Regions from separate parts of the Paenibacillus sp. EKM10P genome, predicted to be linked through region 2. Evidence: riboswitches for the same ligand, from Rfam matches in the RefSeq annotation. Region 2 holds a riboswitch; the other holds the start of a gene.

Region 1 (16,284 bases), on a different contig from region 2:
CTATGGTGGCGGCGCTACTCGCCACTGGTATCTATGGAGCGGTGCTGTACATTCCAGCTCCCTCCATGCTGCTGAACACATCCTATGGACTCGTTCTGCTTGGTAAAGCAGCGCTACTGCTAGTGATGCTGGTCTTCGCAGCCAGCCAGTTTCGCAGCGCTCGGCAAGCGGCGGCGAGCAAGCGAGCCGCCGGAGGATTGCGTACCGAGCTGTCCGTCGGTCTGCTCGTGATGCTACTGGCAGCGGTGCTCACTCACCTGTCACCTGGCCAGGCACCTGCTGTACCGTTTGAGGAGACTCGCACTACTGGCGAATACAGCGTTACACTGGCAGTCAGCCCTAATGCTGTGGGCAGCAATGAATTTAAGGTAGCCATTCAGGATAGCAAGGGTGCCGCCGTTTCAGGAATCCAGCAGGTCACATTAACGCTTATCCCAGCTAATCCTGACCAAGATCAACAGGAATTTGTCTTGCCCGTGAAGCAGCAACAGCCTTTCCGCAGTCAGGAATTGATAACCTCCGAAGGAACATGGGCAGTAAAAGTACATGCTCTGACAGCATCACTCGATGCGGTTGATGCTGAATTCACTCTGCAAGTAGACGGTAAAAAATAATTATTTTATTCTTAAAAGGAGCGAAATAAATATGAATACAACGATTCAAACAGCAAAATCCAGGTTGTCCAGGTTAGCAACTTCCATGGGGTTAATTGCGGCTGGTGCCTTGCTTTTTGCAGGTATGGCCAGTGCGCATGTGACGGTCAAGCCTTCTGTTTCACAACCTAATGCGTGGGAAACGTACACGTTGAAAGTGCCTGTGGAAAAAAACATTCCAACCACTAAAGTGGCCTTGAAAATTCCCAAAGAGGTCGTTTTCAAACAATACGAGCCTGTACCGGAATGGAAGGTAGCCACCGAAAAAGACAGCTCTGGCAAAATAACTACCGTCACCTGGACGTCCGAAAAAGACGGAATCCAAGCGGGTCAGTACCAACGCTTCAGCTTTGTAGCACAAAATGCAGATCAGAATACTGCAGCAGCCTGGGACGCCTTCCAATATTACAGTGACGGAAGTATTGTGGAATGGACAGGCGATGAAGGAAGTAACAATCCTCATTCCATTACTACAATCACGGCGGATGCCACACCGGAAACTCCTGCTCCTGCCGCAGACAGCGGACATGATTCGGCAGGCACCGCAGAGGGTCATGCAAGCACAGATACGGCTAAAGATAGCAGCAGCACCGCACCTACCTCGGACAATGCTGCTGAGGCTGCCCCTGCTGCTTCTGCTCCAGCAAGCTCTGCTGCACAAACCACAGCATTTGTCCTCTCGATCATTGCAGTCGTTCTTGGTGCCGTAGCTGTCGGCATTGCACTCAAACGCCGCAAATAATCTGGGTTACAATAAAATATAAAACTGTTTTAAAAAGAAAAGGCTGACACCGTTTTAAAAGGTGTCAGCTTTTTTTATATGAAAAATAACGATGTTTTTCTTATACTATTCAGCTTAAATACATACTCAGATTTATCTCATCCTATCATTTCACATTCACCTATCTATCATTTTTTTGGTAAAATGGTAGAAACCTCACGATTCTAACATGATAGCATTGCAATCTATTGAGCATAGGAGATCATAGGATGAAAATCGTAAATAAGGCTTTGTTATCTAGCGTTATCCTTCTGAGTACCGCAGCGGGCATCTATAGCCCCATGGCACAAGCGGAGTCGAGTAAGATCAGCATCATGCTGGACGGATATCCATTGCCGTTCCCTGTACAGCCTGCCATGATGGACGGCACGACGATGGTTCCCTTTCGCGCTATTTCTGAGGCTCTGGGCATTACAGTGAAATGGGATCAAGCCAGCCAAAGCATCACCGCTACCAAAACGCAAGGCAGTGCAACCAAGCAGGTAGTTCTCAAAATGGGGAGCCGCAATGCCACAGTAGACGGACAAACCGTTCAACTAACAGCCGCACCGCAAACCGTGCGCGGCAGCACGATGATTCCGCTGGGCTTTTTCGGACAACAGTTTGGAGCCACAGTCAACTGGAATCAGGGAACACGGACAGTCTCTATTACATCGCCACGTGAAGCTATGTATACTGTAGGCTTCTATGCGCTGTCTTCCTTTGACCAAAAATCCAAAATACCAAATTTTAATGCCGTTGCCTTCGGCTGGAGCCGAATTGATACGAACGGACAATTCACAACGACTGGCAAAGAATATAAATGGCCACAAGCTGCCGGAGCTGTAACGCCTGAGTCTATTTTACAGGAGGCAGATAGCCAGGGGACTTCCCCTTACCTGATGGTTTATTCTGTAGACGGTAATCATGAGCTAACCAAGGTTTTGGAAAATACGCAGCTTCAAGAACAGACCATTTCCCAAATCGTCAGCACTGCCACCGATAAGCAGTTCAAGGGCATTACGTTAGATCTTGAAGGATTAGGCTGGAGCGGCGATAAGGCCAAAGCTCGTTCTGATTACAACGCTTTTATTAAAAAGTTATCGGCCAAAGCGCATCAAGCGGGACTCAAGCTCACCGTCGTTCTGCATCCGCTGAATAGCTCTTACACTGGTTATGATTACAAGACGCTGGGTAATCTGGCGGACGATCTGATCATCATGGCCTATGATTACGGACAAAAATCTACGCCTGAGCCATTGGATAAAGTGGACGAAGCCATAAAACTGGCGTTGAAGGAAACCTCGCGGGATAAGCTCATTTTGGGAATTTCAATGGGTAGCGAAAAAGACAGCACCGTTAACGCCAAGATCGGTTTAGCCAAACGTTATGACCTCAAAGGAATCGCTATCTGGCGTCTGGGCATCATCGGAGAAACAGCCTGGGCACAGATGAACGAAGCCATCGAGTTTAAATAAGATTATATTTTATAAAGATATCCCGTTCTTATTCCGCCCGCTAATGATTCTCATGCGTCTGCTATGAAATCATCGGTGGGCTTTTTTCATGTCTATTTTAGCAAAATGCTTGCCTGACTTGGAAGTTGTCGCCACAGGCTCGCAACCCTGTTCTCCGTAGAAGACACCCCAGTCTCTCATAAAATCCAGCAACGGTCTTAACGTATCTCCCAACGGGGTAAGCGAGTACTCCACACGCGGTGGGTTCTCGTTATAAATTTCACGGTGCACAATGCCATCACGCTCCAATTCGCGCAACTGCAAGGTTAGCATCCGCTGTGTAATATTAGGGAGGGTCCGTCGAATTTCATTATAGCGCCGTGGTCCTGTGGTCAAATGATACAAGATGACCCCCTTCCATTTGCCGCCTATAATCCCAACAGTTGTCGCGACAGGACACCCAAAATTAACGCTAACTGTATGTTCCATCTCCTGTGCCATGTATTCCCCTTCTTTCTACAGGTTGTAGACTAATAGCCCCAGACCTACAAGGTACAAATATGTGCGTACTTGTTCCCGCAAAAAACTTTCTATATGATGACTATATATTCGATATCAACTCTCATTATAGTAGCAGAAAACCAATGGAGCACCAACTAAACCCAAATCTAAAGGAGTACATTTCATGTCCAATACATCAGCTAAAAAACAGGAAATTCTGGATGCCTTTCTATTCAGACATGCCACGAAAGAATTCGACCCTAATCGCATCATACCGGAGGAGGATTTTCAATTCATTCTCGAAACTGGACGACTTTCCCCAAGCTCCGTAGGATTTGAACCTTGGCAGTTTGTAGTCGTACAAAATCAGGCATTGAGAGAAAAACTGGCTGCGGTTTCCAGTGGTGGTCAAAAGCAGATCCCAGCGGCCAGCCATGTCGTTTTGATTTTGGCACGTAAGGATGTCCGTTATGATTCACCTTACGTGGAGTACATGTATAAAGAGGTGAAGGGTATGTCTGACGAAGACTTCGCCTCCCTACCAGGCCGCTATAAGATTTTCCAAGGTGAAAACCAACGCCTGCTGGAAAACGAACGCACGTTATTCGACTGGGCCTCCAAGCAAACTTATATTGCCTTAGGTAATATGATGACAGCGGCAGCTCAGATCGGCATTGATTCCTGCCCGATTGAAGGCTTTAACTATGATCAGGTGCATGCCATTTTGGAGGAAGAAGGCCTGCTGGAGGACGGGCTGCTGGATATTTCAGTCATCGCTGCCTTCGGTTATCGTGCTCATGAACCCAAGCGGGAAAAATCCAGGCAACCACTGGAGAAAGTTACACGTTGGGTTCTGTAGCCTGCGACTCATACCCTTCCAAACCTAGGACATTAAAGCATCTAAAAAGCGGGCTTGCGGCGCTTCATCTGAATGATGAACACACCGCAGCCCGCTTTTTTAGATCACTTCAATCTCTATTAAAATTCCTTTGGAAGCCAGGTTATCCAGGCACTCCTTCATATATTCGTCATCATGCTCCACATATGCGTCCGCGCCTGCCAGTTCCTCGCCTAGCTCCGCTTCCCAAGGTTCACACTGCTTACCACGATACAATGGCTGTTCCCATAGTGGATCAACATTGTATCCTCTGCTTTTCATTTCGTCCATAATGAGCTTATGATAGCGTACCAGCAGCATGGGGTGATAGTCGAACACATAATTCACTGTGGCGTGTGGCTTTCCCCACCCGTTCCCCCGCAGGGCACAACACTCACGATGTTGTCCCAACAGTTGGGGACGGGGGAGCTTGCCAATCAATTGTTCATGCCAAAGCCTCATGCTTCCACAACCTTATCTGTAGCTTTTTCTGTATTATTGGATTAGCATACGGATACCTGTCAGTACAATACCGATCAGGAAGCCTGTTACTGCGCCGTTAATACGTATCCACTGCAAATCCTGTCCCAGTTTGTCCTCCATCAGTGCAATCAGGGATTTGTTGTCCATTTTGTCTACATTTTCGCGCACCAGGTTACCAATCCGGCTATGATTGGCTTCCACGAGACTAGTAATTCCTTCCACGATTCGTGCATTAATTTTGTCCAGCAATTCGGTATTCCCTCTTAAATCAGCCAGCATCCGATCCAGTAACGGTAAAATGTAGGTCGGCACATAGTCTTCGTCTTCCATATAGTTCAATAAGCGGGTACGAAGCTCTTCCATTTTACCGAGCACGGACGCTTCGCCTTCCCAAGCTTCAATCAGGCTATCCTTCCAGCCGTTCAGCCCTTCCTGAACCGTCTCCTTCGTTGCCAATCGGGTCACCTGTGTTCTCAGACCGTCGATCACTGCCAGACGGCGCGGATGCTCTTCCCTTTGCAGCTCCGCTACCTGATCCAGCAGGAAATGACGAATCATTTCACCCATGCGCTCTTCGTTCAGATAGCCGAGGAAGGCGTTCAAGGCAAATTGCATCAGCCCGCTCACCTGCAAACCACTGACAGCCTGCATCCCTAAGGTGCCAAGTGTATAGCCTGTTTCCGGTCGCAAAAGCCAGGATTCCGCCTGCTCCAGCGTGTAATCCAGTGCGCGAATATCATAGCCCTTCTCACTGGATTGGCGGGCAAGCGCCTCCAGTAGTGGTCCGGCATCGATGTCCGTCACCTGTCGCTTGATCTCAGCCACGATAATCGGAGCCAATTCCGCGAGCGGGAGCGACTGGACGAGTCGCTTGGCGAGCACATCTATCGATGCTGCCGCTTCTGGTGTACGCAATCCTTTTTCCACACCGTCCAGCATCAGCTCCGCCAAACGAATGTCCGCGATTTTAGAAGCAATGCTGTCTTTGTTCAGCAAGTTATTTTCCACCGTATTCACCAATGCATTCGTGAGCTTGTCCCTATTTTTGGGGAGAAGCGCCGTATGTGGTATCGGGATGCCTAGCGGATGACGGAACAATGCTGTGACAGCGAACCAGTCTGCCAGTCCCCCTACAAGTCCTGCCTCAAAGGCTCCGGCTAACAAACGAGCCCACCCATATTGCTGGAAGGGCACCGTGGCTGCAAAGCCTGCCCCTAGAATAACGAGCGACCAAGCCGCTGCGGTTTTCGTATTTTTGGGTTTTTCCATTCTGTAATCCTCCAAACTAACTATCGAGTAAGTTAAGCACTTATACATGTATTACCCATCATATCATTGCCTGTATAATTTCCAAAGTTGAGAGCGTTTTAATTCAACACATAAGAACATTTTTTGCGTAATTTTTTATGCATATATCTCTCTTTTTTACATTCATGTTCGTGAACCAAATCACAACACTGGGTCCAAAATCTCATTTTCAATAATAAGCCTTACGAACCATTTTATCAGAACCAAGTCCTAAATTTCTTAAACCGAAAGGAGAAGTGAATGGAAAAGTTGAATGGGCATGTAAGATATTTTTTTCAGCCCTATTCTATATTTGACCCCAGAAAGGATTTGAATCCATGATGACCTCAGAATTCTTTCAACAATATTCGACCTTTTATACGGATGACCAAGTTGAATATCCATAAGAAGCGAGGCTTCTATAAAACTAACACACTTAATTTGATATATAGACATATTTAATGTTATAAAGTGCAAATTTTGATATTAGACATATTTAATGTGATAAAATAAACTTTTATTAAATAGTAAATCATGTTTAATCAGCCATTATATATTGGTAAAACAAACCAAGATAAGCTAGATAAAATTGCTTTTTTGTAAAGGAATTGAATATGACAACAGACCAAAAAAACATCGAGGGCCTCTGGAACGGCGAACCTGTCGTAATTGTGCGCACCCCCTCCGCTTTTGCCAAGCAATCCCTTTTATATATTCAGGAATTAGGATATTTCCAAAAAACCTCTGATTTTACAATAGAAAGGAAAGAACTCACCTCCTTTTTGCTTGTTTTTACGCTGTCTGGTAAGGGAGAGTTACTGTACCAGGACAAGAAATATATTTTAAAGCCTCATGATTTGTTTTTTGTTAGTTGCGAGGAATATGTACAATACAGCACCTCCGGTGATGAAGCCTGGAAGTTTATCAGCTTATACCTGTACGGCAACCTGATCGAGCATTTTTACGAACAATTTGCCAAGCATAATAAACCGGTAATATCCGTGCACAATCCGTCTATTATATTGGACAAGCTGCATGCTCTAATCTGCGGACAGTCTGATCGGAGCCTTTCCGGCGAGCTGCTAACGTCCAGACTCATTGGTGAGATACTGACGTACATTTTGCAGCATCCTTATGATCAGCGGCATGTAAATGCTGGAACGCTCAGCGAAGTACGTCGGGTGCAGCAGTACTTGGACCAGTCCTATTGTGAACGAATTACGCTAGACTCACTGGCAGACATGTTCAACCTAAACAAATTTAATCTTGCTAAAAATTTCAAAAAACAGATTGGATTTTCTCCAATTGATTATCTCATTAATGTCCGGATCACAGCCGCTCAGGGATGGCTTAAAACCAGTGACATATCCATTGTGGATATCGCAAGGTACGTTGGGATTCCCAATACAAGCCATTTTATCAACCTATTCAAGGAACATGTAGGGGAAACACCTCATTCCTTCCGTAAAAAATGGGGAAACCGCTCCAAACTGTAAATAGGAGGTCTCATGTACTCCGTTTGATAGACGATAGACGAACAAGCTATTCAAGCTAATGGCAAAGCTGTCGAAAGACAGTGACGCAAAACTATAGGGCCTTCCTACTCGGATGGCAGCCAGTTACCAGGTGAACGAGCTTTTTATTATGCCTTTTTACATAGCTCCATCACAAAATTGCTATACCTCTCTCGAAGAAAAAACCTTGATCACTATGATCAAGGTTTTTTTCTGTTGGGGTAGTCATGTCAACCTAGCATGCTGAATATACTAATTTCGAACTAGGAGGAGGGAAGGAAAACAATATAACACAACATAACCGCCGGAGCTTGCCATATTACGATGAATAGGAGAATCACTTGGAGCATGGGAACCAAAATAAATGTCATGATTATTGCCTTATTGCTCATTGTCCAAAGCTTTTTCAGCACCACACTGGCTTACGCAGATCCTCCTGCCCCTGAACTGCCGCACAGTGCTGTATCCGATCCTACAACCGTTACGGATGCTGTATATGCGGTCCCAAACCCTGAACCCCCTAAGGAGGTTCCGCCAAACACTGTCCCTTCCGTGCAAGGAGCAGCTCATTCAAAGTCTCAAAAGGAAGCAGCTCCCCAGAGTATACTAACGAAGTTGAGTCTAACGGACGAAGCCGGACGTGTCATTGATGCGGTATATAATCCAGGTAGTACGTTCGACATTGGATCAGCCATCCAACTTGGCTATGAATGGGAGCTTCCTGACGATACTTATAAAGCAGGGGATACCTTCACCTTTCACTTACCAGAACAGTTTGTCATCTACACTGATATCTCATCTCCGCTAGTGACTACAGACGGGACCGTGGGGTTCTTTACAGTAGATCGTCAGGGTAAGGTCATCATGACCTTTAACCAATATGTAGAGAACCATTCCCATGTCAGCGGCAAACTGCAAATTAAAACCGAATTCACAAAAGAAACGGTGAAAGGCAGCACAGAAGTCATCATTGCGATTCCAATTAAAGGCGGGGTTCAAACGGTCATCGTAAATGTGAAACCCCAGTCAGGGCCAACCTTAAGCAAGCAAGGAAAAATAAATGGCACCCACCAGATCGACTGGGCCATTGATGTGAACAAACAGCTAAACACCGTTAAACACGCCCTCATTACCGATCCAACTCCTTCAGGACTGGAACTCGTGAGAGGCTCTATCCGACTCTATCATCTGCAAGTCAATATCGATGGCACGACCGTTGTCAAAGACCTAGTGAATGCGAGTAAATACGCCATTGAATCGGATCAAGCCGGGACCGGATTTGCAATTCGTTTTCAAGATGCTAGCATTAGCACTGCCTATCAGATCCAATACTCCACCCGCATTACTGGCAACGAAACTCGCTTTTCCAACACAGCGACGCTTTCAGGAGATGCGATAGATAACGTTGCTGCCACCGCTACAGTTCAGGTGGAGCGTGGTGAATTTTTGTCCAAAAAAGTTGAAAAGTATGATCATGCCACACAAACACTCTCGTGGGCCATAAGATATAACTTTGGCGAGACAAAAATCCCCGAAGCCAAAGCCCTTTTAATTGATCATTTCAACAAAACTCAAAAATTGCTGCCCGGTTCTTTGAAAGTATTTAAGGGAAATACACTGGAGGAGCTTCCATCGTGGGCGTACACCGTCATCCCGGTTGACTATCCCGACCGTAACGGCTTCAAACTTCAATTCAACTTCGACGTAGATTCAGCCTATACCATCCGATATCAGACCCAGGCTAGAGGCCGCGTCTATGAAGATGAAAAAATTACAAACATCATCACCACAGATGGAACCCAGAAGATCATATCGACGGAAATCACAAGCGGAGTTATGACTAAAATGTATGACACGCCCAATTACAACACGAAAGTCATACCTTGGGTGATCACCATTAATACAGACTCATACACCATGAAAAATATTGTCATTAAGGATGTGTTCCCTAATGGGGGCCTCACCTTGTTGCCCGACACCCTGAAAATTCAAAGTGTTGACGGTACAGCGGAACTACTCGCACCCATGGATTATGAGCTAGTTCCACGATCAGCGGACTATAAACAAGGGTTTACACTTATTTTTCATAAAACGATTCAGAAAGCTTATACGATCAAATATTCAACTCTCTACAACAATGATTGGAAAACAGATACGACGAAGCCCGAATTTCGCAACAAATCCTTTATAGATTATCAATATGAAAATGGTGAAACATCATCGCATGAGGTGGAATGCCCGATCTGGCCGGACTTTATGACACAACGGAACGGGGCCAAGCAAGGAAGCTATGATGCGAGCTCCAAACTCATTACCTGGGATATTAAAGCCAACTATAATCGCAAGATCCTGAATCATGCGGAAGTGAGAGATGTCTTATTGCAAGGTCAGAGGTTACTGCCTGGCTCCGTAAAAGTATACGATATGACCTTGCTGGGATGGTGGGATGGCGTACAAAAAGGGGCTGAAATCCCGGCAGATCAATATACAATTATTCCTCCCACTAAACAAAATAGTAATGAATTGCGTATCCAGTTCAAGAAGTCGATACAGACTCCGTACTGGATTACCTTTCAAACTTCATTGGAAGGAGAATTGATTGAAAAGGAAATTCATAATCGCGCTCTTCTACTGGATGGACAAAAAACCGTCTCCGATTGGGCAGCCCAAGTTACGGTACCTCATGGCGGGGAATATGTGTCTAAGGCCGGCGCACAAAATGGAAATAAGATCGACTGGAGCATTCGTATCAATGAAGGACAATCACATGTGTCCAACGCTAAAATAGTCGATCAGCCTAGCAACAACCAAATCTTAATTGAAGATTCCTTTCATTTATACTCTGCAATCATGGCTGCCAATGGAAATACCACCAAGGGCACCGAATTAATCAAAAACCGAGATTACTGGCTTCACATCAAGACAGACACTCAGGGCCAGCAAACTTTTGAGCTTACTTTTGCCAAGGATATTTCCACTGCTTTTATTCTTGAATATCAATCGTTCATTCATGCTGAGGATAAAGCTAAGGTGAGCAACAAGGTTGCTTTTGCAGGAGATCGTTTGACGACAGAACTGCGGGAAACCAGTCAGGAAATCATCGTACGAACATCTTCCGGCTCCGGTTCTGGTGGGGGCGTAACCGAAACCCTTGAGCTGACCAAGGTAGATCAGGATGCTCCCGACAGAGTACTGCCTGGCGCACGATTTGCGCTCTATGATAAGGGACAAAAAAGAACACCGCTTATACAAACGACCAATGCGGAAGGCAAAATCATCTTTTCCTCCTTGCTTCATGACGATTACATTTTGGAAGAATTGGCAGCACCGGAGGGGTATGAAATAACAGAGGGTAAACTTGAGATCAGAATAGACGCAGCACTCCAACAAAGCTCTGGCATAAAGAGGGTTGTAATCACCAATCGTAAAGAAAAGAAAAACGAACCCGAAACACCTGTAAACCCGGGCACACCTACCCACCCAGAGCCGTCTCCCCCAGCGGGAGGCTCCGGAAAAAAACATGATAAAGATCCCGAGGTGCCCGTGACACCATCTATAACCGTTCCTCCGTCACTGCCAAGGCCTTCGGAGGACATTGTCCCTCCACGGGAGGAACCCGCACCCACACCGCCGCCAGCAGCCCGGGAGGAACCCAAAGCACTGCCTGAACCACCAGCCGTCACGCCTCATCAAGATCCGTCTCCTCCAGTGGAGCCGAACGACGAGCCCAAACCTAAAATCCGTCTCCATGAGCCGGAGAAAGTGCCAGAGGAGCCACCTGCGGTGCATCAGTTGCCCCAAACAGGAGAAAGTAGCCCCGTTCCGTTTTATTTGGCAGGCATTGCCATGATTATATGCGGCGTATTTTTGAAATTTAGACGGACAAACCAAAAATAAATGCAATCTACCTGCCCTGATCTTCCGTCTCATTCCCGAGTGGAATGAGACGGAAATGGGGCATTTTTTTCAAAGTATGTATCATCCGTACATTGCTTAGGGGAGATGAGATTGCTGAATCTGCGTAAACTTTCCTATCTGTTTATTGGGTTGGGCTTACTCTTTATTTTGTTTCCTAAAGCGACCGAATGGAATGAGGATCGAGAACAACACAAGCTGTTACAAGCAGCGGAGTTATCTCTAGAAAAAAGCAATTCGGTATTGCCTTCTAGTCTTGCAGACAGCTATGCTCACCTGCCCACTCGGGTTGCGGAAGCTCCGGTTAGTGAGGCACGGCAACATACCTTTCCATCCCCCGCTCCCAATGCCAGCGTTAATGAACAAACTCCCATAGCCACTATTAGCATAAGTCGTATTGCTTTAAAGCTCCCTGTGTTGGAAGGCGCGACGAGGAAAAATATGAAATATGCGGCAGTACATATGCCGGAAACGGGAAAGCTGGGACAAGTGGGGAATGCTGCTATTGCTGCTCATCGAGCCCGTACTCCCGGACGTTTATTTAATCGTCTTCATGAACTGAAGATTGGAGATAAAATTGTTGTTAACGCTCAAGGTAGCCAGTATATGTATAAAGTTTACAGCATAAAGGTAGTCGATCCAATGGACGTGTCTGTTCTGAAAAGCTTCAAAAACCATAAGCTGCTCACGCTAATTACATGCGACCCTCTCGTGAATCCCACCCATCGTCTCATTGTTCAAGCCAAGCTAAGCACCTAAACCTAGCTAAATCGCCCATTCCTATGGATAAAATAAATCAGGCGGGCTATTCCTGCTCGTTTACAGAAATACACCCGCCATAGTTCACATCATGCTTCAGTTGAATTCTTGGCAATCAGCTTAAAATCATCAAAGTGGAATCCTGGTGCAACAACACAGGTTACCAGCACAGGCTCATCCCCCAGCGGACGTGCCGTTTGCCATACTGTTCCTGGTACGAGTGCTTGTGGATGTTGTCCTGCCTCCACATCTGCACCAACGATAATTACCGTTTCTTCGCCAGGTTCTTCTCCGCTTCCACCCAATTTTAGCTCTATAGGACTTCCGCTATGGTATAGCCACAGCTCATCAGAATGGACCACATGCCACTCGGAGAACTCACCCGGATGCAGCAAGAAATACGTAGACGAAGCTGCAAAGCGCGGACCGGAATACACATCCGGCAGTACAGGCTTCGGAATTTGAAAATTGGCCTTCCACATCTCTTTGTACCAGCCGCCTTCTGGATGGGGCTCCATGCCCAATGCCGTGACTAGCGGTGAAATAGCTTTCGTCATTGTCTATCCTTCCTTTACCCTAAATTCCTTCTCCCCTACTGTAAAACATAGCGCTGCTTTTGTCACGTTTCTCCCTCTGCATGTCGAAGATCAATAAACTATGTCAAATTTAATGACATTAAATTGTGGATACATACTCATTTTCATCATATAAATAACATTAAACTAGTAAAAATACATTCAAAAACATATTTAACGTAAAGTTTATTGACATAAAATCTTGTTTTTTATTGTAAGCTTATAGTATCATGAGAGAAATTTTGAAATTCTAATAGAGCTTAATCATGTCAGTCGTCTACTAAGCGATGTATTCAAGTCAAAAAAAGGGGTGAGCTCTCTGATCCAATTTCGCAATGTCAACAAGCATTACGGTCACTTTCATGTACTTAAAGACATCAATCTTCAGATTAAGGAGGGCGAGGTCGTTGTCATCATCGGTCCCTCCGGCTCAGGTAAAAGCACCCTGCTTCGCTGCATCAATCGTCTGGAAACGATATCCGATGGGGAGCTAATCGTTAACGATGTCCCTGTGCATGACAAAAAGATTGATATTAACGCCTTCCGTCGCAATATCGGGATGGTATTCCAACATTTCAATCTGTATCCCCACAAAAAGGTGATTGAGAACATTGTACTGGCACCGATGAAGGTACTGGGCATCCCGAAAGAAGAAGCTATTCAAACAGCCCTCACCTATCTGAAGCGTGTCGGAATCGAGGAAAAGGCACAGAGCTACCCCGCCCAATTGTCCGGTGGACAGCAGCAGCGGGTGGCGATCGCCCGTGGACTCGCGATGAATCCGAAAATTATGCTGTTTGACGAGCCTACTTCAGCCCTGGACCCCGAAACCATCGGAGAGGTGCTGGATGTCATGCGCTCGCTTGCCCATCAGGGCATCACGATGGTCATCGTCACTCATGAAATGGGCTTTGCCCGTGAAGTGGCAGACCGCGTGATTTTTATGGACAAAGGACAGATCCTGGAAGATAGCCAACCTGCTGAGTTTTTTCAGAATCCGGGTGAAGAACGGGCTCGCCTGTTCCTGAGCCGTCTGATTCATCATTAAACAGACTATTAATGGAATAAAAATCGAAAGGGGATCATCTTGATGAGAAAAAGATTTCAGTGGAGTACTTTGGTGCTGGTTGCATTATCCTGTCTGCTCGTCTTGGCAGGCTGTGGAGGCAAGCAAGAAGCAACAACGTCAGGAAATGAGGCAGCAGCTTCCAACGGGCTGGAAGCCATCAAACAGCGTGGCAAGCTGGTCATTGGGGTGAAGTACGATACCAAGTTGTTCGGACTAAAAGACCCGGCTAGCGGGAAGGTCGAGGGCTTTGATATCGACATCGCCAAGGCTGTAGCCAAGCATATTTTTGGTGATGAAACCAAGCTTGAGCTCAAGGAAGTCACGTCCAAAACACGAATCACCTTACTGCAAAATGGGGACATCGACGCTATTATCGCCACGATGACCATTTCGGATGAACGCAAAAAACAGGTCGATTTCAGCGATGTCTACTTTAATGCAGGGCAATCCCTGCTTGTGAAAAAGGGAAGCCCGATCACAGGTCTGGAGTCCCTGACTCCCGATACCAAGGTGCTCGCTGTTAAAGGCTCTACCTCCGCAAAAAATATCCGCGAAAAAGCGCCTAAAGCAACGATTTTAGAGTTCGAAAACTATCAAGATGCCTTCAATGCCCTCAAGGCAGGTAAAGGGCAAGCGCTGACGACCGATAACTCTATTTTGCTTGGCATGCAACAGCAAGATCCGAATTATACCCTAGTAGGCGGGAACTTCACAGAGGAACCTTACGGTATTGCAGTGAAGAAGGGACAAACCGAACTGCTGCAAGCCATTAATGATACGATCAAGGAACTGAAAAGCAATGGTGAATACGATAAGCTGCATGAGCAATGGCTTGGGGTTAAACCCGAATAATATCTTGTGAAGGAGCCGCGATTGCGTGCTCCTTCCTTTCTTAGCTCTGGATAAGGAGGTATACCCGTAGATGCTTACTTTTGATATCAACGTACTTCTCGATCATGGCGACCGTTTTAGAGAGGGCTTGCTTCATACTGTTCAAGCTAGTGTTATTGCCTTGATCGGAAGCTTTATTCTGGGCGCTATCATTGCCATCTTCCGAATTGCACCTTTTAAATGGCTAAACTGGATCGGTACTGTCTATGTAGAGGTCATCCGCAATATTCCATTGCTGATTGTCGTACTGTTTTTTTATCTCGGTCTTCCCACTTTGGGCATCCCCTTGGATGGCTTTGTATCTGGAACGCTTGGATTGACTGTGTACACAGCCTCTTTCATTGCAGAAGCTATACGTGCCGGCATTCAATCTGTACCCAAAGGACAATTTGAAGCGGCAAGATCCTCCGGGTTGAATTACAACCAGACGATGATCAGCATTATTTTACCGCAAGCCATCAAAATTGTACTGCCTGCAATCGGCAACCAATTCATCAATCTGGTCAAAAACTCTTCCGTGCTGGCCATTGTGGCCGGACTGGATCTCATGTATTACTCGGATCTCATTAACTCGGATACCTTCCTGCCCATCACAGTCTATGCGATCACGGCACTGCTGTATCTTATATTGACGGTTCCGCTCAGCTTTCTTGTACTCTATATGGAGCGACGCCTGTCCAAAACATCCTAAGGAGGGAAGCCCGTATGGATTTCAGCGGATTGTTTGTATGGCCTAATGTGCGTTTTATACTGGAGGGCTTCCTGCTCACGCTGGAAGTTGCCATTTACTCTATCATATTCAGCTTCGCTCTTGGTATCGTATTCGGCATTCTGCGCTATACCCGCTTACATGTGCTCTCACAGGTTGCAGCCTTTATCATTGATCTGATTCGCAATCTGCCCTTATTGCTCATTATTTTCTTCATCGGCATGGTTTTGCCATCCATCGGATTTTCAATTTCCCTCAAGTGGGCAGCCATCACAGGACTGTCAATCTTCGAGGGAGCCATGATCGCCGAGATTGTGCGCAGTGGTCTGAATTCGGTCCATAAAGGACAGGTGGAAGCCGCACGTTCCTCCGGTCTAAGCTATTCTCAAACCTTATGGCATATCATTCTGCCCCAAGCGCTTCGTCGCATGGTGCCCCCGATTGTCAGCCAGTTCATTTCCCTATTTAAGGATACGTCACTGGCTGTCATTATCAGTTTGCCGGAGCTGACGCATAACATTCAGATCGTCGGTGGACAAAATCAATCCTTTGTCATTCCAGCTCTGCTGTTCGCCGCTTTCCTGTACTTTGCCGTTAATTACAGTATGTCACTGATTGCACGCAGGCTGGAGGTTCGTACACATTAAGGCTTGTGATACTCATCACGGTTGCCATTAGTTGGAGCGCTCTGTCAGCACAGCTTGTATCTTATCTATCAATCGTTTCACTGCTTCTCCCTGGTAACGGTCAGCTCGATAAATCAACTCCAGCTGACCTTGAGGCGCACCACGCAAAATAGGCACCGTGCAAAAATGCGAACGATCCAGTTCGGCC
Region 2 (16,284 bases):
AACTTTGATAATTACGATTTTAATGATCTACTCGAATTTATAGATACTTCTATTGAGCATCAGCGTCATTCCTACATTTTGACCTGTAATGTCGATCATGTGATCAAGCTTCGTAAGGATGATGAATTCCGCAAGGTATATTCGGATGCCGGAGCTGTAGTGGCTGATGGAATGCCTATCATTTGGGCGTCTAAGTTGCTGAAAAAGCCCCTCAAACAAAAAGTGTCAGGGTCCGATTTGTTCACCCGACTGGGAGAGGCTTTTGAGGATCGGGGCTATCGCTTGTTTTTTCTGGGTGCAGCTGACGGTATTCCTGAGAAGGCTATGCTTAATCTCCAGGAATCCTATCCAAACATGAATGTAGTAGGCTGCTATTCTCCTTCTTATGGTTTTGAGAAAAACGAAGAGGAGAACAGATACATTATCCAGTTGCTTCAAGAGGCTCGCCCAGACATCGTTTTTGTAGGTGTAGGAGCACCGAAGCAGGAAAAATGGATTTACAGATATTATGAGACTTACCGCGCTCCAGTTTCGATTGGGGTGGGAGCGACCTTTGATTTCCTGTCGGGAAATGTAAAGAGAGCACCGGAGCTGATGCAGAAGACAGGATTTGAATGGTTTTGGAGGTTGTCTCAGGAGCCTAAACGATTGTGGAAAAGATATTTGATTGAGGATTCCCAGTTCCTCGTTCTGCTGTTTAAAGAGATGTTCAAGCGGAAGCGGATGAAGGGAGGCCAGGGGTGAGAAACATGAGTCGGTTGGCAGATCAGCAGATTTCCTTCTGGCTAGGAAGTCGGCGTGGAATCGGCATGATCGGCATGGGGGTGCTGGCTTGTATGCTACCACTCGCCATCGGATTTGTCAGCGCCAAGATGAATCCCACCACGAGCCAGCAAGGAGCCATATTGCTGGCGATCGTTTTTCCAGCCTTCCTGCTGGCGATCTTGCAATCACGGCTATTGATTTCTTACACATTGGTGGTGTGGGCAGTAGGCCCGGAAATCCGCCGCATTGCAGATTGGTTGGAGGGAACGTATCACTCGGTTTCCTTGTTGAGCGTAGCGCCGCTGCTGGTAAGCAGCATGCTGATCATTCCTGTGCTGCGGGGGATTCATCTGGCGGAAAAGCCATTAACCCGGATTGCTGTATTTTTCGGCATAGAGTTGGCCTACGGAAGTGTGGTCGGGTTATTCAAAAATGGTATTGTTTTTGCTTATGATTTGGCCAATTATGTGGTTCCATTGCTTCTATTGCCTTATCTTGCGATTAAGCCTATGAAAGCCAAGGAGCTGGACCGACTGCTGTATTCATACGCCAACATTGCTGTTCTAGTAGCGATATACGGCATTATTCAGTACTTGACGGTGCCTCCTTGGGATGCATTTTGGATGAATCATGTGGAAATGAATTCCATTGGCGTGCCAGAACCGCTTCAAATTAGAGTGTTTTCTTCCATGAACTCGCCCGGCCCATGCGCTATTTTCCTGGCAATGGCACTTGTACCAATGCTGATGGAGAAACGGTGGCGAGGCACATTGGGATGGATTGGAGTCCTGCTAACAGTCGTTTGTCTCTTGGTCACGCTCGTACGTTCAGCCTGGCTGATTGCATTCGTCATGTTGCTGGCTTACATCCTCAGCTCATCCTCCAAAGGAAAGTGGAAGACCCTGTTTCAACTTGCTATCGTCGGTCTTCTTCTCTATATCATCGTTCCAAAACTTCCGGGGGCAGAAGGTTTGGTGGCTCGCATGCAGACGTTGACAGATATTCAACAGGATCATTCATACAATGAACGTTTGGATCTACTGCATACAATGCTTCCGGCGATTACTAACAATCCGGTCGGGCAGGGGATCGGGAGTGTAGGTATCGGAACCAAGCTTGATAACGGCGGCGATCTCGGTGAACTTGGGATTATGGATAATGGATATATTGCCATTTTCCTCACCTTCGGTATTTGCGGAGCATTCTTTTTCTTCGGTGGTCTGTTCGTTATCATCAAGCGCCTTCTCGTCCGTATTGCCGAACGGAATTCCAGTCAGCCTTATATCAGACTGGCGTTGGCTACATGGGCCGGAGCTGTAGCCAGTCTCATATCGGATAATGGTTTCCCCGGTATGCGCGGCTATTTGATCTGGATGATGATCGGAATAGGACTATGGGCAAAAGATGTCATCGCGGAAAGAAGGTAAAGGCTGTGCAAAACTTACAAGCATTATCCGCACCTGTCCGGACACTATGGTCCACGGTGATTCGGTTTGCCAAAAGCAAGGATAACAGCTCTGCAGCAGTAAAAACGATGATATTCAGTATGCTGATTCTCGTCGTGAATATGCTGACTGGTGTGCTGACGGCACGATTCTTGGGTCCTACTGGACGCGGGGAACAGACAGCGATGGTGAACTGGTCCCAATTTCTTGCCTTCTGCATGAGCTTCGGTGTTCCATCTGCATTGATATACAATGCCAAAAGGAAACCTGAGGAAACGGGTAAGCTGTATGGTCTGGCCTTGCTGCTGGCTACGGTATTCGGGGGAATGGCGACACTCGTCGGAGTATTTCTAATTCCTTATTGGCTGCGCTCTTTTTCTTCATCGGTCATACTTTTCGCGCAGTGTTCTATGATGATGTGTCCGCTCATAGCGATTTCACAGATCAATAATGCATTGCTTCAAGTTCGCTCGGAATATAAACAATACAATTTATTCCGGTACCTGGTACCACTAAGTACACTGCTGGGTCTGGCGATTCTGATCCTGACGGGGACAATGAATCCGTACACCTCAGCATTGGCTTACTTACTGCCAGGCTTGCCGATCTATATCGGTGTCACGATACGAATGATTCGGCTGTACAAACCAAAGGTGAAGAACAGCTGGACGCAATTTAAAAATCTCTTTACCTACGGTATGGGTTCATACGGGAATGATCTCATGGGGCAGGTTTCCACTTACATTGACCAGATTTTGATTGCAGGTCTGCTCAGACCTGCTGATCTCGGTTTATATGCGGTAGCGGTCAGCCTGGCCCGGATGGTGAATGTATTTTCAACCTCGATCATTGTCGTGTTGTTTCCCAAAGCCTCTGGTCTGGATAAGGAAGAGGCAGTGGCCATAACATTCCGGGCATTTAGAGTGACTTCAACGGCAACCTTTTTGGCTGCGGTGATGTTAATGCTGGTTGCTCCGTTCGTATTTACATTGTTATATGGTCAAGAGTTTAAACAAGCGCTTACGGTATTCCGGTTTCTGGTGCTTGAGGTTGCTATCAGTGGAGGTACCATGGTGCTGGCACAACAATTTATGGCGCTGGGTAAGCCCAAACTGGTTACCATTCTACAGGGTGTCGGATTGGCGCTCGTCATTCCATTGCTGTCCATACTCGTGCCGAGATATGGATTGACGGGTGCAGGGATAGCAATGCTGTCTTCGGGGATTTTACGGTTCGTTTTCATTTTATGTAATGTTAAGTTCGTTCTAAAAATGAAAATTCCAAGACTGCTTATTTCCAAACAAGATTTTCAATGGCTCCGATCAACGATGTCACACTACATCCGGAAAAAGCCAGTTAACGGTTAGATAAAGAAGGAGGCACCCGCTAATGAACCACATGTCTAGCGTTCCCGCGGACAACCGGATATCCGTAGTTATTATCGCTCAGGATGATGGCACTCGAATTACAGCCGCCATTAAATCCTGTCAGCCCTTTGCGGACGATATCGTCGTCATTGACGGAGGGAGCAAAGACAATACGATTCAGGTAGCTGAATCATTGGGCTGTCGGGTGTTTTCCAACCCATGGCCTGGTTATGCCAAACAGCGCATGTTTGGTGTTGATAAAGCGGAATTTGATTGGATTTTCCTGATTGATACAGACGAAGTAGTGGATGCAGAGTTGCTTGGTGACTTGTTGAAAGTAAAGGAAACGCTCCACGATCCGGCCAAAGCCTATTCTGTATTTCGCATTGGCGATTTTCTCGGCAAATGGATGAACAAAGGCGAGTATTTGGTTCGTTTGTACAATCGGCGAATTTATGGCATTACGAATAGTCTTGTTCATGAAATGCCGGATGTAGCCTCTTCCCAGATCATCAATCTGGAGGGCGTGTTATGGCACTATGGCTTCCGCAGCATCAGCGATCATATGACCCGTTTTAACAAATATACGGATCTGGAAGCAGAGACGGCATTTAACAAAGGAAGATCCTTTCGGATTACCAGACTGTTGTGGAGGCCGCCTGCCCGCTTTGTACAGAAGTATTTTGTTCAAGGCTTATACCGCAAGGGGTTGGCGGGTTTTGCCGTAGCCGTTTTCTGGGTGATGTATGAGTTTCTCGTCTGCTTCAAGCATTATGAGTTAACCAAGCGGCGAAAAAAGATTGAAGTTGTGGATGGCGGACAAACCGAGCAGAAAGGAGAAACCAGCTATGTCGTACAATAACGGATTTCGTATTGCGGCAACCGGGCTGAGCTGGCCGTCCTTGCAGCCAGGAGGTCTCAACACATATTTCAAATCCATCTGTGAGCAGCTTACGCTAGAGCGCAATACGCTGGATGCTTTAATCTGTAGTGATGAGCAGCCTCAGGCGCCTGAACGTATTCGTATTCATTCAATTGGTAGCAAGCAGCAATCCATCTGGAAGCGTCGAGAGCTGATGCAAAAATATGCAGCAGAACTGTTCGACAAGCAACCGATAGATGTGCTGTATTCCCACTTTGCTCCCTATAGTGTCGGACCGGCACTGGAGGCGAAAAAAAGAGGAATCCCGGTCGTTACCACCTTCCACGGACCGTGGACGGAGGAAATGAAGATTGAAGGACAGGGAATTAAGCATTTTCTTAAAACGACGTTGGCCAAATCCATTGAAATGAAAGCTTATGGTTTGGCGGATAAATTTATAGTGCTAAGCGAGACTTTTCGGGATATTTTACATGAGCACTATAAAGTTCCACTTAGTAAAATTCATATTATTCCTGGTGCGGCGAATGTAGAAAGGTTCCATCCGGCAGAGGATCAGGAGGCCGTACGGAAGCGGCTGAATTTGCCGCAAAATGCGACGATTGTGCTAACCGTTCGTCGTCTTGTTAATCGCATGGGACTGCTACAGCTGCTTGAAGCATGGCGGCGAGTAACCGAGCGACACCCTGATCATCTGCTGCTGATTGGTGGGAAGGGCCCCTTGATGGAGGAATTGGCTTCCAAGGTGGCGGAATACAATCTTCATAATCACGTAAGATTGCTTGGTTATGTGTCGGATGAGGAGCTGCCCCTGTACCATCAAGCCTCGAACTTGTTCGTTGTGCCAACACAGGCACTAGAGGGTTTCGGTCTGATTACAGTCGAGGCGATGGCCTCGGGACTACCGGTGCTGGCCACTCCTGTAGGCGGCAACAAGGAAATCTTAAGAAGATTCCGTCCTGAGCTTTTGTTCCAGGGGACGGACAGTGAAGCCATTGCTGCTGGGCTGCTGCGTGTGCTGGATCATCGTGAACTTCTACCGAATGCACGGGAATGCCGGGACCATGTCCTGAGCAGATACACATGGGGACATGTAGCGGAGCAGGTAGAAGAGGTGTTCCGACAGGTCCTTGACAGAAAGGCGGCGGCGAAATGATGAGAGTAGCTTATATTGACCATACGGCAAGATGGAGCGGCGGCGAAGTCGCTTTGTATAACATCCTGACGAATATTGGGGAACATATCGACCCGCTCGTTATTTTGGCGGAGGAGGGCGATTTGGCGGATCGGCTTCGGCAGCGTGATATTGATGTGCGCATCGTTCCACTAGATGATTCGATTCGCAATCGAGGACGAAATGCTGTTAATCTGGGTGCGCCTGCAGCAGCCTTTCGATTGCTGGCTTACGGCAGAAAACTCGCGCCATTGCTGCGTGAGGAAAAAGTCGTGTGTGTGCATACGAACTCACTCAAATCTGCACTGTATGGTGCAGTAGCCGCCAAATCGGCGAAGCTGCCGTTGATCTGGCATATCCGTGACCACATCGGTCCGCCGTATCTGAAGCCGATTGTAGCCAAAGGGATTCGGCTGATGTCCCGCTTTTTGCCTAACGGTGTGATTGCCAATTCCAAATCCACGCTGAGTGCATTGGAATTACCCCCGGACAAAAAGACGCTCGTCGTCTACTCCGCTTTTGCCAAAGCAATTACGGCTCGTGATTCGGCTGCGCATTTGCGTGGCGATGACTCGTTTAACGTCGTATTGGTCGGCAGATTGGCGGAATGGAAGGGACAACATATTTTATTGGAAGCGGCACGTTCTTTTTTACCAGATCAGCGTGTGAAATTCTGGCTGGCTGGAGATGCGTTGTTCGGAGAAGAGGAATACAAACAACGATTGGAATCCACGATGCGCGAATATGGGTTGACCAACGTCAATCTGATGGGACACGTCGATGACATTCAGGGACTGATGCAGCGCTGTGACCTGCTAATTCATACTTCCATTACACCGGAGCCATTCGGTCAAGTCATTATTGAGGGAATGGCTGCAGGTTTGCCAGTGATCGCTTCAAACGAAGGTGGTCCCAAGGAAACGGTGGTACCTAATGAAACCGGGCTGCTCATTGAACCGGGAGACCCGGCCAAGCTGGAAGAAGCCATCCGCTGGATGCTGGAGCATCCACAGGAACGTCAGCAGATGGGTGAGAGAGGGATGGAACGGGTCAAGAAGCATTTTGTCATCGAGAACACTGTTAAGGATATAGTTCATTACTATAAGGGTTTGTTGGCAGGAGTCTGACCGACATTCGCGTTAAAGGATGATTCAGATGAAAATAGCGATAGCACATGATTACTTAATCCAAATGGGCGGAGCGGAAAGGGTAGTAGAGGTATTCCATGATATGTATCCGGAGGCTCCCATCTTCACAACGGTGTTCAGCGACGAGCGCCTGTCGCGCAACTTGAAGGATGCGGACATTAGAGCCACTTGGCTACAAAACGTCCCAGGAGTGAAGACCAATTTCAAAGGAGTGCTGCCGCTGTATCCCATCGCTATCCGTGATTTTGATTTTAGGGATTTCGACATTGTTTTAAGCTCCAGCAGCGCATTTATGAAAAGCATCCAGGTACCCAAACATACGTTTCACATTTGTTACTGTCACACACCGATGCGGTTTGCCTGGGATTACGATACATATATGGCCCGGCAGTCCAAATCCAACCTGCTCAAAAATATGCTAAAGCTGTACATGAACAGGCTGAAAACATGGGATGCCAAAACTTCTCGCAACGTAGACCAGTTTATCGCCAATTCTTCCGTCGTCAAACGGAGAATTCTGCACTATTACCAACGGGAGGCAGATGTTATTTTCCCTCCTATCAATACATCCCGTTTCAAACGTGCTACAAGCATCGGTGACTATTATTTGATCGTATCCCGATTGGTGTCTTACAAGCGCATTGATCTCGCGATCGAGGCATTCAAACGTAACGGTCTCAAGCTGCGCATCGTTGGTGAAGGACCAGATCGTAAACGACTCGAAGCCATGGCTGGCCCGAACATTGAGTTCCTCGGCAGGCTTGAGGACGAAGAGGTTAACAAGCTGATGGCCGAATGCCGGGCGCTTGTCTTTCCGGGGGAAGAGGACTTCGGTATTACGCCTTTGGAGGCGAATGCGGCTGGACGGCCAGTTATCGCTTTTCAGGGCGGGGGAGCGCTGGATACGATTGTTCCTCATGTGAACGGCGTATTTTTCCGCAAGCATCAGGTAGACGATGTGCTGGAGGCCGTCGCAAAGGTCGAGCAACATGCATGGAATGTGGACGATATCATTACCCATGCCCGCAAATTTGATGAAGATAACTTCAAGGATCAATTGAAAAAGTATGTAGAACAAGCCTATGTGAACTTTCTAAAAGGAGGATGAACGGAATGAAGCTGGCTGTAATCGGTACTGGATACGTTGGACTCGTCTCGGGTGTGTGTTTTGCGCAAAAAGGTAATGAGGTGATTTGTGTCGATCTGGAGCAGTACAAAATCGACATGTTGAATCGGGCAGAATCTCCGATCTATGAACCGGGTATTGAGGAATTGATCGCGTTGAATCTGGAAGCTGGCCGTTTGGAGTTCACCTCGGATTTGGCCGATGCGGTACGTCGCTCGGATATCGTTATTTTAGCGGTAGGTACGCCTTCACTGGCTAACGGCGAGGCGAATTTGTCTTACATTGAACAGGCGGCTGCCGATGTCGGCAAAGCCATGAACGGGTACAAGATTATTATGACCAAGAGTACCGTACCTGTCGGAACGAACGAAAAGATTAAGGACGTAGTGGCTCGACATACGAGTTTGTCTTTTGATATTGTATCCGCGCCGGAGTTCCTGAGAGAAGGCTCAGCCATCAATGATACGCTTCATCCAGATCGCATCATTATTGGTTTGGACAATACAGGTTTGCGTGAAACAATGGTCACTCTGCATCAGGTATTCACGGATAAAATCTATGTGACCGATATCCGCAGTGCTGAAATGATCAAATATGCCTCCAATGCGTTCTTGGCAACTAAAATTTCGTTTATTAACGAGATTGCTAATATTTGCGAAAAGGTTGGCGCGGACGTTACCTGTGTGGCAGAAGGTATGGGCATGGACAAACGGATCGGTTCCTCTTTCCTGCAAGCAGGGATCGGATACGGGGGCTCTTGCTTCCCGAAAGATACGAATGCGCTCATCCAAATTGCGGGTAATGTAGACTATGAATTTAAGTTGTTAAAATCGGTGGTCGAGGTGAACACTGACCAGCGCTTTATGATTGTATCCAAGCTGCGTGAATCGCTGGGTCAGCTAAACGGCGTATCGATTGGCATTTGGGGCCTCGCCTTCAAGCCTAATACAGATGACATCCGCGAAGCTCCAGCACTGGAAATCGTAGAAACGCTCATTCAGGCAGGTGCTATTGTCAAGCTGTATGATCCCATTGCGATGGATAAATTCAAGGAGCGCGTGGATCACCCGAATATTATATGGTGCTCCTCCCCGCAGCAAGCCGCCGAAAGAAGCGACGCTGTGTGCCTGCTGACGGATTGGGAAGAGTTCAAAGAAGTTGATCTCGTGCAACTGGGCTCTATTCTACACAAGCCAGTTCTGATTGACGGTCGTAACGTATTCACCGAGGAACAGATTCAAGGCTCTGGACTGGAATACTACTCCGTGGGTCGTCCGCGGATGAGTGGATGGAACAGAGATAAAGTGGAAGTTTAAAAAGTAACAGATTAAAAAGTGACTGTGGTGATGTGGGAGGCGCTGAAGGCGCTGCGCGTGCAGATTGTTCTTCCGATTGCTGTTACCCCCGGATTTTCTGGATTGTATAAAACATTCAAAGGTTAAAATCCGGGGATAAAGGCAAACGCTGACGCTTCTTCAGAACAATTCTGCCCGCTCCGCTGCTTTTGCCGCACCAAGTCACGATGTTTAATCTCCCATCTTAGGGGATGGGAGTAGTAAGGGCGTATCGGAAGGAGCGGCACAGTTGAAGCCGCTCCTTCCGATTAAGGCGCCATGCGCTGTACCGCGGCGCCCCTGTGGAGCAAGCCTACCATGCGGATACGCTATGTTGCTCCTGCGGAGCAAAGCTGCCATCGCGGTTGTCGCAGCAATCTTGGCAAGGCGTTACGAAACCTCGATTACTAGAAGCTTGCAAGCCCAGCGGGCAAGCCCCGAAAGTGTGAGATTTTAACAGGCTGACCAGACTTAATAATGTCCGGTCGTGCCTTTTGCACCACAAGGTATGATCGATATGATGCATTTTTGAGTAGCGCAGGAATAGATTTGAATCTGGAGAAGCGGAGCGTTCGCCTTTGACGTGGGATTCTTACATATAAATGTCTTACACAATCCGAAGAATCCCACGGCAACAGCGATCGTAAGATCAAATCCATACCGTAGCGGGTAGCAACTCATCATCAGAACGATCACCCACACATAATAGAGAGGAAGTGGAGAGTTATGAAGCTCGTACTTTTGTCTGGTGGTTCCGGTAAAAGATTATGGCCGTTATCCAACGATTCCCGTTCCAAACAGTTTTTGAAGGTACTGGAGAGCCCGGAAGGGATTTCGGAATCCATGGTGCAGCGGGTATGGAGACAATTGGGAGACAACGGATTATCCGAATCCTCGTTTATTGCGACAGGGAGAGCGCAGGTCGAAATGATCCAGAGTCAGATCGGATCGAATACGCGCATCATAGTTGAGCCGGAACGCAGAGATACCTTTCCTGCGATTGCGCTGACAGCGACTTATCTATATTCCATTGCGGGTGTTTCGCCTGATGAAATTATAGCTATATTGCCTGTAGATCCTTATGTAGAGGATGCTTTCTTTGCTTCCGTTGCCCAACTGGAGCATACACTTCAGGAGAGTGAAGGCAAGCTTGCATTAATCGGGGTTGTCCCTTCCTATCCTTCAGAGAAATACGGTTATATTATTCCGAAAAACGATGCCACTCAAGGTAGCACAGGCTACCGCGAAGTGAGCCATTTTCAAGAGAAACCCGACCGGGAGCAGGCGGAGCGTCTGATTGAACGCAATGCTCTATGGAACTGCGGGGTTTTTGCATTCAAATTAAGCTATTTGCTGGATATCCTGGCATCCAAGGGTTTGCCGCTGAATTATGAAGAAATGCAAAAGCAATACGCATCTCTGGAGAAAATCAGCTTTGACTACGAAGTCGTTGAGAAGGAGAAGGACATTGTTGTTCTTCCTTATGATGGTTTTTGGAAGGATTTGGGCACCTGGAATACGCTCACAGAAGAAATGTCTAATCAGCAAGTGGGCAGAGGTGTAGTAACGGAGGATTGTGTTAATACAAGCCTTATTAATGAGTTGGACATTCCGGTAGCGATCATTGGAACGAATGATCTGATTGTAGCCGCTAGCCCAGATGGTATTCTTGTGACCAATAAGGCAGAAAGCCCACGCATCAAGGAAGTGCTCAAGGCTCATGATCAGCGTCCAATGTATGAAGAACGTCGTTGGGGGCAGTATCGAGTTGTAGACTATGTAAAGTATGACGAGGGTAATGAGGTACTGACCAAACGAATCCGCGTACACAAAGGTAAAAATATCAGCTACCAGCTTCACTTCAAACGAAGCGAAATCTGGACCATTATTAGCGGCGAAGCGGAAATTATTTTGAATGAGAAGCTGCACAAAGTGAAGGCCGGTGACGTAGTCCGTATCCCTGAAGGAACCAAGCATAGTATTTTGGCTGTAACCGATGTGGATTTTATAGAGGTGCAGACTGGCACTGAGTTGGTTGAAGAGGATATTGTACGCTTTTGCATGGATTGGAATGAAATTGCCCGTCATCAATTTATCTCATAATCGTTTTCGTAAAAACGAAATAAAGAAGATTTGATGAAAATTTATAGCCCAAACTGTCGAAATTGGGCGAAAACCTGTAAATTCATGAACATGACCTATTAAATTTTGGTAAAAAAAAGTCGATACTTAGGTTAAGAAGGAATCCAAACTCCTTCCAACGATAAACGCAGCCCTGTCGAAAGGCAGGTACGCAAAGCTAAAGGGCCTTCCCGTAAGGATGGCAGCCTGGCTACCGAAAGGAAGAGCAAAAGTGAGATTCAATTTTATTCCTCTGTATCGACTGATACGTCATGTACTCCCCGTAGTTATAATTTTTTCTTTGTTTCCCGTCGGATTTGGTGATTCTCTGTCTGTGGTGAATGCCGCTTCATTACAACCTGTTAATTCGGACGCTTGTACTCAGGCCCGTGAACTATACAATTATTTACTCAGCATCTCTGGAAAGAAAACAGTCACTGGTCAGCATGATTATTTGGAAAGTCCAGATGAATTAAGCAACAAGGTCCAAAAAATCAGCCAGGCGTATGTGGGTCTGCACGGCTATGAGATGGGAGCCATCTCTGGTCAATCTGACGCTACAGAAGCAGCACAACGTAAAAATGTCGTCGATAGCGCTATTCGTTGGAGTAGAGCAGGTGGCATTGTGACGATGACTTTTCATGAAGCGCTGCCGGGTAGACCGCTGACTTGGGCCAATGTGCAGGCCAAAGTAAGTCAGGCGGAGTTCAATAAATATGTCACACCAGGCACTGCGCAGTATAACCTCCTCATTGCCGATCTGGATAAGGTCGCTGTATCGTTAAAGCAGCTTCGTGATGCAGGGGTTCCGGTATTGTGGAGACCTTATCACGAAATGAATGGTGACTGGTTCTGGTGGGGAAACAAAAACAATTTCAATCAGCTATGGAATATCATGTACGACCGTTTTGTTAACACGCATCAATTGAACAATCTGCTGTGGGTGTGGAGTCCCAATGCTCCCAATTCCTACACTGTCCCGTATACCCCAAAATATCCGGGGGATGACAAAGTGGATATTTTGGCAGTAGACATCTACAACAATGATTTTAAGCAAAGTCATTATGAAGGACTGCTCGAGTTGGCACGGAATAAGCCGATTGCCATTGGCGAGCACGGTGAGATACCTAGTTCTGAGGTGTTGCAGGCTCAGCCAAAATGGGTGTATTCCATGACTTGGGGCAAGATGCTGACCGAGAATAACACAACCACTCAAATACAGGATTATATGAACGATGCGAAGAGTTTGACACGGGATGATGTGAAAAATGGGCTGGAGGCCATCCAACAACCCGGAGATGTACCGACCTTACCGGATGAGGGACAAAGTGAGCCTCTCCCAGCTCCACCAGTAGTGATTGCTCCTCCAGCTCCGACTCCTCCTTCCGTTCCTGATGTAGTATATGTGAACGGGCTACGGGGCGAATATTTCAACAATATGAATGTGAGCGGCAGTCCTGTTTTGATCCGTACAGACAGCAAGCTGGACTACAACTGGCGTGCCATTGCTGCTGATCCAAAGGTAAATGCCGACCAGTTCTCGGTTCGCTGGACGGGTAAAATCAAGCCACAATACTGCGAGACCTATACGTTCACAACCATATCCGATGATGGTATTCGTGTATGGGTAGACGGCAAGTTAGTGATCGATAGTTGGTTCAAACAAAGCTGGACAGAACGAAAAGGCAGTATCGCTTTGGAAGCAGGTAAAATGGTAGATCTAAAAGTAGAATACTATGATGAAAAAGGCGATGCGATGGCACGTCTGATGTGGGAAAGTCAGCATGAAGCGAAAGCGGTGGTTCCCGGAAACGCTTTGTTTCTTCCTTGATAGATACTCTTTCCCGGTCAAAAATTTTGAGGAGAGAGGGTGTATCATATGATGAAAAAATGGTTGACCCATAGGTATACGGTCGTATTATCCGGATTACTAGGGGTCGCAGCTCTAGCCATGATCGCTTGGTTTATATACACGCCTTCAAAAAGTGTAGAATTGCAGACAGATAAGGTAGCGGCGGCCAGTCCAGTATGGAAGCTGGGCCAGAGGGATGACTCCTCAGCGGAATTTAAAGGAGTGGTCGGTAGGGATAATATCGATATTTCTGCAGCAGCAGCTTCTTCCGAATTATCTGCTAAAGCAGCATTTTCGGCGTTGTCGGAAGCAGAAAGTACAACAGTTCCGGTATTGCTCAGCAGTGGAGATATTCCTCCCGGTTTGAATGCATCCACGAATCCAGAACTAACACTTCAATATAAGCTGAATCAGGTTCCTCCCAATGGTATGATATTCCGTGTTCGGATTTTGGATGCGGGCAAAGCGGTGCCGCAGATGGCTGTCTTTTCAAATCATCAGCTGTCCGGAATTATTCAGATTGCCGGGGTATCCGGTACTGGGAGTACCTATAACTTCAAAAATAACTACGAGCTGTATATCCCCAAAGAACAATTGCAAAGCGGTGTTAACGTACTCAAGCTAAAGACAGCGCGCTGCCTATACTGCTCCTCTGCAGAAGATAAAAATGTGTGGTGGACTTGGGATGACTTGAGCTTGGAGACGTTAGCTTCCCCTGCGGCCGAACCGGTACATGGGAAATATATACTGACTGGTACGAATGTAAACAATAAAGAATTTTATTATGATCAGGGTGCAGTTAAGCATCTACCATACGTGCTCAAATGGCTGGGAATTGCCTATAGCGGCAACGTCATGAGGGTCACCTGTGCCAGTAATGTGGGCAAGGCATGCACAGACGTGGATGATTACTATCAAACGTTAAAGCAGTATAATATGCAATCGTCTGCTTTGTATCTATATACAGGTGATATTAAGCTGCAAATAGATGGTACTCTGCCAGAGACGGCCAAGCAAAAGTTGCGCGATTATGTAAAAAAATATGGTTCATACCTTCAATATTATGAAGTAGATAATGAGCCTGGATTGTTTAACCGTTCCAAGGCAGTAGACCTAGCTGTGGCTAAGTGGTTGAATACGGAAGGCAAGCAATTGGCACCGCATCTCAAAACCGTAGCGCCGGGCTGGGCTTACTGGCCGACTTATTCTACCAAGGCGTGCAAAAATCAAACCGGAGGTACGCAGAAATGCGGTGATCCGGATGGATGGGAACGGGACCCAGCGCAGCGTAAACAGCTGGAGGAAGTCACCGACCTGACCAACGGACACGCCTACGGTGAATCGTATAATGAAGAGGGCGGGGGCAGCTTCGTTCAGAATTTGAAAACCTTCGGTGGTTCGAGCAACGGACTGGCGAAAAAGATGCTAAACACGGAGTTCGGTACTAACGATACGCATCGAGACAATCCTGATTACGGGGCTAGTCAGCCACAAGCAGCTGCATTCGATCGGATTATGCGATCGCAAATCGGGTTTGCCGATATGTTTATCCAGCACGCTGCTTTTTATAAGGATTACACGCTGTTTAAAACAGGCTTTGATCTGCAAAGCCACAATCCGGCTAACACGGAAATCTATCCGTTTGGGCAAGGGCAGGACACCCGCGTTAAGATCATGAGACGCTTAAGTCTAGCCTATGCCACGCATGGCAAACCGCTGACTTATACCATACTGAATCCAGAGGAAACCAAGGATAAGATGGTTTATGTTCGCGCGGTGGATACGTCCAAGCTTAAACCGCTGGCAGGTAGCGGCGCTACCTCGAACAAATTGCTGGTGAACCTAGTGAACTTCGAATCCACTACGCAGACCGTTCGTGTACGGGTGACGATGCCAAAAGCTGGTTTGTACACGGGGGAACGTTTTGGGGCGGGTTCCACCTACAGTCAGGCGCAGCGTTCCATATCAGGGCTGAAGGCTTCTCCTGCCCTTGATTTTGAAGAAAAGCTGGGCCCTGGCGAATCGGTACAATATATTTTGGAATTAAAAAGTACAGATCAAACCACGGCCTCTGCCCCAACAGAGGTGAAAGCAGCCTCTATTCAGGATGGGGTGGTAAAGATTAATTGGCTTCAAGCAGAAGGCATATCTTCCTATGATGTGCTGCGTGCTGACCGGACAGACGGTGCCTATCAGGTGATTGCCTCGCAAGTAGAAGGAAGCACGTATACGGACCGCACTGTAAAAGCTGGAAGTCATTACGTCTACAAAGTCCGAGCGACCGGAGGTACTCAGGTTTCTCAGGCAGCCGAGGTCGCTTAGTTACACCGGAATGCATGTAGGACCTTACCTAATGAATATCTAATATCATTTCGAAAAAAAACAAAGAAGAACCTATCAGGAAAAAATAGGACCTGACAGGTTCTTTTTTATTTGTAAATCGTTCTGAATTGCCAATACTTTACGTATAATGGAGAAAAAAATAAGAAAATCCTTTTATATTCTCGTCATAAGACGACAACATTGCAGCTATGTATTCATATATAATAGTTTTGTTCATGACTATACATACATGGTTTGTAAGGAATTTCTTTCCGGTGACCAAGAATAATAAAGTGAGGTTAATGCTGAATGAATAAGGAAACAGAATTAGGGGAGAACAGCCCTCTTATTCAAAACAACGCACGAAAAGCAGGCAAAGCGGCTATCCACTTGGACATACGGAACATTTTGCTCCAATGTGGGATCACGACACCGGAATGGCTAAATGGCGATGTAGATGATATCAAGTGCCGGGAGGACAAGCGCATGTAAATTTCAGTTGCTGGTCCTACTTGATCCAAACACCGAGCAGTAGCGCTTTCATTATTCCATCATTCGTTCCATTCGAACAAACGCGATAAAGCGCTTGGCTTCTTCCTCAGTCAAGGTGCGTCCGTCAATCGTCAGGTTAAAACGTCGCAGAATATCCTCGTCGGACAGTTCAAGCTGATCCACAAATTCCCTCACACCTGAATCTAATATGGCTGTCGGCTGGCTCGTACGTCCCACCAAATAATCGATGGTTACCCC

Evidence for each region. Region 2 has a riboswitch for cyclic di-GMP ahead of HFE01_RS01085 (glycosyl hydrolase). Riboswitches for the same ligand answer to the same signal wherever they lie in the genome.
Region 1: another riboswitch for cyclic di-GMP. It lies ahead of HFE01_RS24105 (LPXTG cell wall anchor domain-containing protein); the one in region 2 lies ahead of HFE01_RS01085 (glycosyl hydrolase).

What each region holds. Positions count from the first base shown of each region.
Region 1 is NZ_JAALET010000017.1:25,878-42,161, reverse strand. It holds gene HFE01_RS24145 (copper resistance CopC/CopD family protein) at 1-614, shown strand, start outside; gene HFE01_RS24140 (YcnI family copper-binding membrane protein) at 646-1,395, shown strand; gene HFE01_RS24135 (stalk domain-containing protein) at 1,644-2,891, shown strand; gene HFE01_RS24130 (winged helix-turn-helix transcriptional regulator) at 2,961-3,371, opposite strand; gene HFE01_RS24125 (NAD(P)H-dependent oxidoreductase) at 3,556-4,230, shown strand; gene HFE01_RS24120 (TIGR02328 family protein) at 4,330-4,710, opposite strand; gene HFE01_RS24115 (DUF445 domain-containing protein) at 4,744-6,000, opposite strand; gene HFE01_RS24110 (AraC family transcriptional regulator) at 6,633-7,514, shown strand; cyclic di-GMP riboswitch class I at 7,565-7,645, shown strand; gene HFE01_RS24105 (LPXTG cell wall anchor domain-containing protein) at 7,881-11,429, shown strand; gene HFE01_RS24100 (class D sortase) at 11,541-12,206, shown strand; gene HFE01_RS24095 (cupin domain-containing protein) at 12,296-12,763, opposite strand; gene HFE01_RS24090 (amino acid ABC transporter ATP-binding protein) at 13,092-13,829, shown strand; gene HFE01_RS24085 (transporter substrate-binding domain-containing protein) at 13,872-14,702, shown strand; gene HFE01_RS24080 (amino acid ABC transporter permease) at 14,773-15,432, shown strand; gene HFE01_RS24075 (amino acid ABC transporter permease) at 15,447-16,097, shown strand; gene HFE01_RS24070 (LysR family transcriptional regulator) at 16,125-16,284, opposite strand, start outside.
Region 2 is NZ_JAALET010000001.1:292,477-308,760, forward strand. It holds gene HFE01_RS01040 (WecB/TagA/CpsF family glycosyltransferase) at 1-744, shown strand, start outside; gene HFE01_RS01045 (O-antigen ligase family protein) at 750-2,192, shown strand; gene HFE01_RS01050 (lipopolysaccharide biosynthesis protein) at 2,198-3,577, shown strand; gene HFE01_RS01055 (glycosyltransferase family 2 protein) at 3,600-4,439, shown strand; gene HFE01_RS01060 (glycosyltransferase family 4 protein) at 4,426-5,613, shown strand; gene HFE01_RS01065 (glycosyltransferase family 4 protein) at 5,610-6,758, shown strand; gene HFE01_RS01070 (glycosyltransferase) at 6,787-7,887, shown strand; gene HFE01_RS01075 (UDP-glucose dehydrogenase family protein) at 7,893-9,221, shown strand; gene HFE01_RS01080 (sugar phosphate nucleotidyltransferase) at 9,966-11,342, shown strand; cyclic di-GMP riboswitch class I at 11,498-11,579, shown strand; gene HFE01_RS01085 (glycosyl hydrolase) at 11,593-13,191, shown strand; gene HFE01_RS01090 (PD-(D/E)XK nuclease family protein) at 13,240-15,534, shown strand; gene HFE01_RS01095 (hypothetical protein) at 15,844-16,026, shown strand; gene HFE01_RS01100 (helix-turn-helix domain-containing protein) at 16,078-16,284, opposite strand, start outside.